DNA from 3 places in the Streptomyces sp. NPDC002698 genome. Region 3 is predicted to be linked to each of the others. Evidence: riboswitches for the same ligand, from Rfam matches in the RefSeq annotation. Region 3 holds a riboswitch; each other region holds the start of a gene.
The links. Region 3 has a riboswitch for cobalamin ahead of ACFYW9_RS25190 (cobalamin biosynthesis protein). Riboswitches for the same ligand answer to the same signal wherever they lie in the genome.

Region 1: linked by a shared signal. The riboswitch ahead of ACFYW9_RS15045 ((2Fe-2S) ferredoxin domain-containing protein) and the one ahead of ACFYW9_RS25190 (cobalamin biosynthesis protein) in region 3 are both predicted to bind cobalamin.
Region 2: linked by a shared signal. The riboswitch ahead of ACFYW9_RS24365 (CbtB-domain containing protein) and the one ahead of ACFYW9_RS25190 (cobalamin biosynthesis protein) in region 3 are both predicted to bind cobalamin.

The regions. Positions count from the first base shown of each region.
Region 1 is NZ_JBIAQM010000008.1:255,946-259,168, forward strand. Features, by position in the region: gene ACFYW9_RS15040 (hypothetical protein) at 1-676, opposite strand, end outside; cobalamin riboswitch at 983-1,160, shown strand; gene ACFYW9_RS15045 ((2Fe-2S) ferredoxin domain-containing protein) at 1,491-1,883, shown strand; gene ACFYW9_RS15050 (ArsR/SmtB family transcription factor) at 1,997-2,791, opposite strand; gene ACFYW9_RS15055 (hypothetical protein) at 3,042-3,223, opposite strand, start outside.
Region 2 is NZ_JBIAQM010000018.1:50,323-53,545, forward strand. Features, by position in the region: gene ACFYW9_RS24360 (acyl-CoA dehydrogenase family protein) at 1-1,163, opposite strand, end outside; gene ACFYW9_RS24365 (CbtB-domain containing protein) at 1,396-1,617, opposite strand; cobalamin riboswitch at 1,655-1,816, opposite strand; gene ACFYW9_RS24370 (histidine phosphatase family protein) at 2,033-2,620, shown strand; gene ACFYW9_RS24375 (ferredoxin) at 2,639-3,013, opposite strand; gene ACFYW9_RS24380 (nuclear transport factor 2 family protein) at 3,065-3,223, opposite strand, start outside.
Region 3 is NZ_JBIAQM010000019.1:71,382-74,604, forward strand. Features, by position in the region: gene ACFYW9_RS25185 (cobyric acid synthase) at 1-458, opposite strand, end outside; gene ACFYW9_RS25190 (cobalamin biosynthesis protein) at 455-1,426, opposite strand; cobalamin riboswitch at 1,532-1,675, opposite strand; gene ACFYW9_RS25195 (hypothetical protein) at 1,834-2,052, opposite strand; gene ACFYW9_RS25200 (anion permease) at 2,073-3,223, opposite strand, start outside.

The sequences.
Region 1 (3,223 bases), on a different contig from region 3:
AGGTCCGCGTGTCTATGGCCTCACCCAGGAAGGGCCAGGGCAGCGCGATGATCGGGACGTGATCGCCGGGACGGACAGCTGCCGTGTCGCAGTCCACAACCGCATGTTGCGAACCGTCGTCCCAGCTGACGACGCAGCCGTCCTCGGCCCGGTCCAGACGGACGAACTCGGCGGAGGTGTGTTTCCCGAGCAGGGCGAAATCCGCTGCCGCCAAGCCCACGGACAGCGACGCCACGAGCGCCAGCACCGCCCACAGCGGCGCGGTCGGCAACAGCGGCCGGCGGGCGGGTGCGAGGGCCGGGTGGGACTGTTCGCTCAGCCAGGCACCGATCGTCCGGGCGTCGTGTGTGCCCAGACCCAGCCGCAACACCTGGCCGTCGGGCGTCCGGTAGCGCAGGCCGACCTTCTCGAAGGCGGCCTGGCCCGTCGTCGTGACCGTCGCGTCCAGGGCCTCGCCGCCGCGCGGCAGGGCGGTGGCACTGCCGGAGCGGTCGAGGAAGACGGGTCCGTCGAGGCGCGGGTCGGCCAGCAGTCGGCCCTTGCGGCCGTCGAGTCGGCAGCGGAAGTGAACGGCCCGGCCCGCTGCCAGGCCGTGCCGCCTCCTTGCCGCCGCCCATCGGGCCAGCCCGGCCATGGCCAACGGGGCCACCACGAGGGCCACAATGCTGCCGATCATCGATTCCGTCGTCTCTTCGCTGCGAGCGATTGATTGATGTGAGTGAACGAAGAGTACGAGCGCTGCCAGAGACTCCGGCCCCGGGGGTGACCCCGTGACGCGTCATCCGGGTTCAGGCGAGACATGAGCGATCACTGGAAGGTTCCCCCCGTGGGCCCGGGTGCAAGGGCCCAGGAAGTGGCTGCCGCGTATGGGCTTCGTGGGCCTCCGCGTGGTGCTCCAGGGCGTGGCGGGCACAGCCGTGCCCCATCGGCCCGGGTTGCCGTACCCCGTGACCGATCGCACGAACTGACGGTACGACGGGCTTGATAGCCTCATCAGGCCAGTTGAGCCTCATCCGAGGCCAGGGAATCCGGTGCGAATCCGGAACTGACGCGCAGCGGTGAGGGGAACGGGCGGGGCACGCGAGCCACTGGGAGACCGGGAAGGCGCCCCGACCGGACGAACCCGAGTCCGAAGACCTGCCGGCACCTCCGCGCCCCGGCGCGGAGGACATCCACAGTCCAGGCTCCGCGTACGAGCCCTGACCCCGAGGTCTGCCCGTGCTCCCCACCCCCGCCCGTCAGTTGACACCCGCCCTGCCGGTCACCGCCGTGCCGGTCACCGTCTGCGGCGGCTCGAAGAACGACACCGAGGACACGACGAAGTCCGCCGCCGCGGGCTGCCCGGATCGACGACTGCGAGCACGAAGTCACCCGTGCGTCGGCTCTGTGAGAAGACCCCGGACGCCGAACCCGACCTTGTCGCCGCATCGCGCGTCCCGATCCTCGGCAAGGGCGACATCGCCAAGTGCGAGCAGCGTGAAGGGTGACGCGTGACATCTCGTGAGCGACCTGACGAAGTCCCTACGGAGCGAACCCCCGCCGAACCGGCGCCGTGCCGCGTCGTCGTCTGCCGGGACTGCTGCTGCGGAAGCCCGAAAGTCACCGGAGTGGATCACGCCCAGCAGACGGCACGCCTGGCCGAGAGCGCACCGGTGCGCATCGCGGCCTGCCTCGACGTGTGCGAACACGCCAACGTGATCGTCGTCCAGCCCTCCGCCGCCGCACGTGCCGCGGGCGCCCGCCCGGTCTGGCTCGGCCTCGTCAACGACCCCGAGGCCACGGACGACATCGCCGCCTGGGTCGAAGCCGGCGGCCCCGGCGTCGCCCCCTGTCCCGACATCCTCGACCTCTACGTCTTCACCCCGCCCCGAAGGGCGCGATGAGCGCGAAAGCCGGCCTGGTTGACGCCTTTTCTCTGGTCCGCCATCGATGCTGGGGCGGCAGCGTCATCGCATGGGTCGGTGACCTCGGGCCACACGTCGGGCCGAGCGTCCGGTCACGCATCGTCCGGGAGTGGTTCGCCGGTCTCCAGGAGCGACTTCAGGCTTGCCACCACGTTCGGCCAGCCGTGGCTGACCATCTCGGCCAGGCTCGATCCGGGCTCGAATCCGTCGTGTACGACGGTGAGCTTCACGACCTGCGCGGCGGCCTCCTCGATCGTGAAGGTGACCTTCGAGCGGGCCTCGCCGGACAGCTTGGCGAGCAGTTCCTCGTCCCAGTCGAAGCGCTTGGCCAGCTCCGGGGTGATGGCGTGCCAGGTGTAGGAGAGCCGGCTGTAGGGCTCGGCCTCCAGCACGACCTGCTTCGGGTCGCTGATCCGTACGCCGTGGTTGTCCCAGGTCATCGGTGAGCCGACGGACCAGTCCGTGGTGAACTCCGTGGCCCAGTAGCGGCGGGTGAAGGCGGGCTCGGTCAGCGCCTGCCAGAGCTTTTGCGGGGTGGTGCGGATGTAGGTGGTGTAGACGAAGGTCGGCGCGTCCATCGCGGGCTCCTCCAGGGCGAGTTTCAGGTCCGCCAGGGCTTGGACCCTGGTCCGGTCGTAGCGGCTGATCCACCGGTGAGCGATCTCGTGTACGGGCGCCGCGTTGAGGTAGTGCAGCTTTTCCCGGCCCCGCCGCACGGTCGTGACGAGCCCGGCCTCCTCCAGTACCGCGAGGTGCTTGCTGACGGACTGCCGGGCCATGTCGAGTCCTGTGCACAGCTCGCGCAGGGTCTGCCCGTTGTGTGCGTTGAGCGAGTCGAGCAGCGCGCGCCGCGTCGGATCGGCCAGCGCCTTGAACACCTCGTCCATGCCCGTCCCCGTACCCAGGCCGCCGCCTGTCGATATGCAGCCTTCCAGCTGCCTTTAATTTAGGCAGCCAATAGGCTGCATGTCAAGGTCCGCCCCGCAGCCGGACGAGGGTCGCGGGGTCCCCGTACCGTTCGGCGGTGCCGACGCCGAACGAGTTCGCCTGGATGTGTATGGACGAAGCCCGCGGGAGGGCATCCGGACATCTGGTCGACGGCTGCCTGGTGGACGCTGACCGGTCCTCAACACGTAATCAGCGTTGGGGATCCGGTCGAGGTGACCACATGGACGCGGCCGCTTTGGCCGTGTGCCGCACCTGGTCAGCGGTCAGGCGCCGGAGGTCCCAGATCAGCGTGGCCACGCCGGCCGCCGCCGGTTCCTGCGTGTGGGGCTCCTCGGAAGGCGGGACGCCGGTCAGGGCGACCAGGTCGCCGA
Region 2 (3,223 bases), on a different contig from region 3:
CCGATCCACGAGATGATCTCCCGCTGGATCTCGTTGTTGCCGCCGCCGAAGGTGAAGATCACGGCCGATCGGTAGCCGCGTTCGAGTTCGCCGTGCAGGACGGCCCCGGCGGAGCCCTCCTTGAGGACACCGGGGGCCGCGACGATCTCCATCAGCCAGGCGTACGCGTCCCGGCGCGCCTCGGAGCCGTACACCTTGACGGCGGAGGCGTCCTGCGGGGTGAGCGTGCCCTCCTGGACGGCGTTCACCATCCGCCAGTTGAGGAGTTTCATGGCGTCCAGCCTGGTGTGCGTACGGGCCAGGAGGCGGCGCACCCAGGGCAGGTCGACGACGCGGCGGCCGTCGGCGAGTTTGGTCTCCATCGCCCAGCGCTGGACGTCGTGCAGGGCGCGGATGGCCATGGTGCCGTGCGCGGCGAGGGTGACGCGCTCGTGGTTGAGCTGGTTGGTGATCAGCCGCCAGCCCTTGTTCTCCTCGCCGACCCGGCGTGTGGCGGGGACCCGGATGTTCTCGTAGTAGCTGGCGGTGGTGTCGTGCGAGGCGAGCGTGTTGATGATGGTGCAGGAGTAGCCGGGGTCGGAGGTCGGCACGAGGAGCATGGTGATGCCCTTGTGGGGCGGGGCGTCCGGATCGGTGCGGACCGCGAGCCACACCCAGTCGGCCGTGTCGCCGTTGGTCGTCCAGATCTTCTGGCCGTCGACCGTGTAGTGGCCGGTCTCCTCGTCGCCCTCCCGCACGGCCTTGGTCCGGAGCGCGGCGAGGTCCGTCCCGGCGCCGGGCTCGCTGTAGCCGATCGCGAAGTCGAGTTCGCCGGAGAGGATCTTCGGCAGGAAGTACGACTTCTGCTCCTCCGTGCCGAACCGCATGATCGTCGGTCCGACGGTGTTGAGCGCCATCAGCGGCAGCGGTACTCCCGCCTGGGCCGCCTCGTCGAAGAAGATGAACTGTTCCATCGGGCTCAGGCCCCGCCCGCCGTACTCCTCGGGCCAGCCGACCCCGAGCCAGCCGTCCGTGCCGAGGCGTCGGATCGTCTCGCGGTAGAAGCGCTTCTGCGCCGCCGGGTCGCCGTAGCGCGCGTAGGCGTTGTCCGGTACCAACTCGGCGAAGTAGAGACGTAGTTCGGTCCGCAACCGCTGCTGCTCCGGCGTGTATTCGAGATGCACGGCGCCTCCTGCCTCCCCGGGCCCGACCTGACGGCGCACACCGTAGAACGTGTTTCAGAAATTGGGAATGCCGATGACACCGGCGAGACGGATGCCGGAGCCGCGGCGCGGGCGAGGGGTGGTGCGACGCATGCGAGGGGGCGGTGCCCGGTCGTCCGGGCACCGCCCCCTCGTGCGGGCCGGATTCCCCGGCCGTCGCGGAATATCGTGGCTCGTACGTTCCCCGTCGCCGTCAGTGGCAGGGGAAACCGAGCAGGTGGCGGGCGTCGTGGACCCACTCGTGGACGTTCTCGCCGGAGACGAGGGAGGTGGCGCCCTGTTCGGCGCCGACGAAGTAGAGCAGGACCAGCATCAGGATGCCGAAGAAGGCCGCCCAGGGGGCGATCGCGCCGATCGGCAGCTTGGCGGGAACGACGGTGGGGGTGGCGGTCGGCTGAACGACGGACTGCGCCATGGGGCAGAACCTCCTGGGGAACTCGCGTCCCGTCTCGGTGGTGCACAGGACGACAGTCACGGGTCTGACTTGCCCGTGTCCGTCACCCCTGGCAGGGGTGACGTGTACCGGGCTCACAGTGGCGCGACCGTGCCGGATTTCCACCGGGCTTCCGCCGAACCGTCGTCGATATCCACGTGACCGTACCGCGAAGCCGTATCCCGGCCAAGAGCGCACACCCCCGCGCACTGTGCGCCCCACCACTCGTGGAGCATGGCCGGCAGGGCGGCAACCACCCTACCGGGCCGAGGGGTTCGGCTCCGGTCACGGTCCACGCCGTACGAGCCGGGCCCGTACAGCGCGAACTCGACCCGTACAGCAAGAGAACTCGACCCGTACAGCACGAGCCGGGTCCACGACACATGAGAGCGATGGCATGACCAGCCGAGTGTTCTTGATCTCCGCGGCGATCGGCGAGGCGCTGCGCGAGGCCCGCTTCGACGACGGTGGCAGTCCGGTGGACGCGTCGGGCCTGCGGGCCGCCCGGTCGGCGGCCGACGCGGGTGCCGTTCCGGCGGGCGGGCGGCTGTGGGTCTCCCCCACCGTGCGGTGCCGGCAGACCGCTGAGGCACTCGGACTCGAAGGCGCCGTCGAGGCAGCGGAGTTGGCCCCTCTCGACGTGGGCCGCTGGCGCGGGGCGACGCTGGCCGAGGTGAGCGCGAAGGAGCCGGAGGCGGTGGCGCGCTGGCTCGCCGATCCCGCGTCGGCGCCGCACGACGGCGAGTCGGTGCGGGCGTTCTGCGACCGGGTGGCGGAACGCCTCGACGCGGCGGCGGGCCTCGACGGCCGAACCGTCGCCGTGGTGGAGCCCGAGGTCGTACGGGCCCTGGTGGTACGGACGCTGGGGGCACCCGAGCCGGCGTTCTGGCGCGTGGACGTACCGCCGCTCACCGTCACGGAGTTGAGCGGGCGCGCGGGGCGCTGGAACCTCCGCGCCGGACGCCCGCTCGACGGGCGGGCCTGACCCGGGCGGCGTACGGACTCAGCGCAGCGTGGCGATGAAGTCCGTGCACGACCGGGCGCATTCACGGCATTTCCGCGCGGCGGCCTCCGACCCTGGGCATGCGTCGAAGGCCTCGGCGCACTCCAGGCATACGTCCCTGCACCACTCCAGCTGAGCGCGGACGTCCCGCTCGTTCCGACCCGGGTGGCGGGACAGCACATGGCAGGTCGCCTCGCACACCTCCGCGCACAGAATGCCCGAACGCCGCGCGGTCTCCTGCCTCTTCGGCCCGTCGGGATCCATGAGACTCGCGCGCAGCGCGGAGGTCCTGGCGCATTCCGCACAGGCACGGGCGCACTCGAAGCGGTCCTCCAGGAACCGGAAGAGCTCCTGCTGTGAAGTCGTCGTCGTCACAACAGCCGGGTAGCCGGAGGGAGTCGGTTCAAACAGCGCGAATCCGGACCCTCACGCTCCGGCCGCCTCCCGGGAGATCTGCTCGAACTGCGCCCCCATCGCCTCGGAGAGCGCCTGCGCCGCCGACAACGGGCGGACCATCACCATGAGTTCGTCGATGCGTCCGTCCTCGTCGAAGTGCAGGAAGTCGCAGCCGTTGATCTCCTTGTC
Region 3 (3,223 bases):
GTGCCCCGCAACCGGTCCAGACAGTCGAGGACGGTCGCCAGGAGTGCTTCCTGGCGCCCCCCGCGCAGCCTGTCCCCGGCGGAGGCGGCGGAGGCGGCGGACGCTTCGGCCGACGGCGGCCGCTCCGCGGGCCCGGCCGTTCCGAAGAACCCGCGCGCGCTCATCTCGCCCACCGGCCTGCCCATCAGGACGACCTGACTGGTGCGGTCGCCGCCCGGCTTGAGGAGCACGGGATTCATCAGCGCGGTCGGCTCCACCCGGGCGGCCTGCGCCTGCATGGCCTGCGCCCGCCCGATCTCGGCGCCCTCGCGCGTCACGAACGAGTTCAGGGACATGTTCTGTGCCTTGAAGGGCGCGACCTTGACGCCCTGGCGGGCCAGCCACCGGCAGATCCCGGCGGTCACGACACTCTTGCCGGCGTCCGAGGTGGTCCCGGCGATCAGCAGTCCGCCGCTCATGCGGTGCGCCCCTTCCTGGTGGCCGGAACCCGTCCGGTTCCGGTGAGCAGAACCCGTCCGGCGGCGCTCACGCCGAGCGCGAGCCAGCCGACGCGCCGGGACAGCCGTACGGCCCGTTCGATGTCGTGGACGTGGACGGCGCGCCCCGCGCCGTTGAGCACGGGCCGGTGCTCGACCCGTCCGCCGTACGAGAGGGTGCCGCCGAGCCGTACGCCGAGCGCGCCCGCGAACGAGGCCTCCACGGGCCCGGCGTTGGGGCTCGGATGCCTGCGGGCGTCCGCGCGCCAGGCGCGTACGGCACCGCGCGGGTCGGATCCGGCCACGGCCGCGAGGACGGCGGTCAGCCGGGCTCCGGGCCAGCCGGCGAGGTCGTCGAGCCGGGCGGAGGCCCAGCCGTAGCGCCGGTGGCGGGGGGACTTGTGTCCGACCATCGCGTCGAGCGTGTTCACGGCGCGGAAGGCGACGAGTCCCGGCACACCGCCGACGGCGCCCCAGACCAGAGCGCCCACGACGGCGTCGGAGGTGTTCTCGGCGACGGACTCGACGACGGCGCGCGCGACGCCGTCGGCGTCCAGCGCCTGCGGATCGCGTCCGCACAGGTGCGGCAGCCGCTCCCGGGCCGCTTCGAGGTCACCGGCCGCGAGGGCGCCGCCGACCGCCCGCGCCTCGCGGCCGAGGGAGGTTCCTCCGACGACTGCCCAGGTGGCGGCGGCGGTCAGGGCGACGGAGGCGGTACGTGAGCCGCTTACGCAACGGCCCGCGAGTGCGGCGAGTCCGGTGGCACCGCCGACGCAGACGGCGGTGTGCAGGGCGCCCCACCCGCGGTGGTCCCGCCACAGTGTCCGCTCCACGGCCGCGGCGGCCCGCCCGAACGCGGCGACCGGATGCCCCCGGCGGGGATCGCCGAGCAGCAGGTCGCCGAGGAGGCCGGCGGCGGCGCCGTACGCGAAGACGCGATCGGCACGCACGGGGTCAGCCGGCCGTGGGGTGGAGTGGAACCCTCGTACTCAGCGAAACGGGCAACGGGCAGCCGCGCATGGCGATATGTCCTCACTCAGGGTGTCCACGCCCTGGTTCGACGAGACCGGCGGTGAGAGTTCCTGGCTCCCGGGGAGTTTCCTCCCCGATGACAGTGGCGGGACCGCGCCGGATTCGCACCGGCTTCCTCTCATGCCGCCGTACTTGGCTCCGGCAGTCCACCACGGGGTGAGAACGGCCGTCAACTGACTGTTGACCTGCGGAGGGACAGTGTGCGCAGGCCCACATACGCGTGGGGGCGGGACGGCATACGCGTGGGGTGCGGGACGGTGATCCGTCCCGCACCCCACGCGCGGTACCGCTCGGCGCGGCCCGGTTCCGGGCGGCGTCCGCCGGGCTACTTGGTGATGATCAGGGAGATGCCGTACGCCACCGCCGCGGCGCAGGCCGCGAAGCAGACGTACGCGCCGGTGGCCGCCGCGACCGCGGATCCGCCCTGGGCGGACTCCTTCTTGGAGAGGCCGGCGACGCCGAGGGTGAAGAGGGCGACGAGGGCCACGGTCACTCCGAGGCTGACCCCGAAGACGGACCCGAGGGCTGACCAGTCGATGCTCATGCTGTTTCTTCCTTCGGTTCTCAGGCCACTCGGGACGGCGCCGGCGGGTTCACCGCGGGCTCGGCCGGAGCCGGGATGGTGGCCGTGAGGCCTTCGGCCACGGTGCCGGCCGGGGGCGGGGTGACGGCGGCGATGGCCTGCGTCACCACACCGGAGGGCTCCTCGGTGTCGTTCACGTTGGTGTGGTCGATCACCTCGCGGCGCGAGCGGCGCCAGATCGCGAAGCTGGAGCCGACCAGGAACACGGCGACGAGCGCGGTGCCCCAGGTACCGAAACCGGTCACCCACTCGGCACCGGCGCCGACCAGGGCGGCGGCGGGCAGCGTGAGGACCCAGGCGACGACCATCCGCTTGGCGGTGGACCAGCGGACCACACCGCCCTTGCGGCCGAGGCCGGCGCCCATCACGGAGCCGGAGACCGAGTGCGTGGTGGAGAGGGAGAAACCGATGTGCGAGGAGGCCAGGATGACCGTCGCCGCGCTGGTCTGGGCGGCGAAGCCCTGCTGCGGCTGGAGGTCGGTCAGGCCCTTGCCCATCGTGCGGATGATGCGCCAGCCGCCCAGGTAGGTGCCGAGCGCGATGGCCAGACCGGCGGAGAGGATGACCCAGACCGGCGGGTCGGAGTCGGGAGCGACGGCGCCACCGGCGACCAGGGCCAGGGTGATGATGCCCATCGTCTTCTGCGCGTCGTTGGTGCCGTGGGCCAGCGAGACCAGGCCCGCGGAGGCTATCTGGCCGACGCGGTAACCCTTCTTGGTGGCCTTGGTGTCGGCGTTGCCACTGAGCTTGTACGACAGCCGGGTGGCGAACATCGCGGCCAGGCCGGCGACGACCGGGGCGGCGACGGCGGGCAGGAGCACCTTGCCGACCAGGACGTCCCCGTGCACGGCGCCGGTACCGGCGGAGGCGATGGTGGCGCCGACCAGGCCGCCCATGAGGGCGTGCGAGGAGCTGGACGGGAGTCCGACGAGCCACGTCACCAGGTTCCAGAGGATCGCGCCGACGAGGGCGGCGAAGATCACTTCTGGCTGGATGCCGGATTCGTCGACGAGGCCTTTGGAGATCGTGTTGGCGACCTCCACCGAGAGGAAGGCGCCGACAAGGTTGAGGGCGGCGGACATGGCCACCGCGACCTTGGGCTTGAGTGCGCCGGTCGAGATGGTGGTGGCCA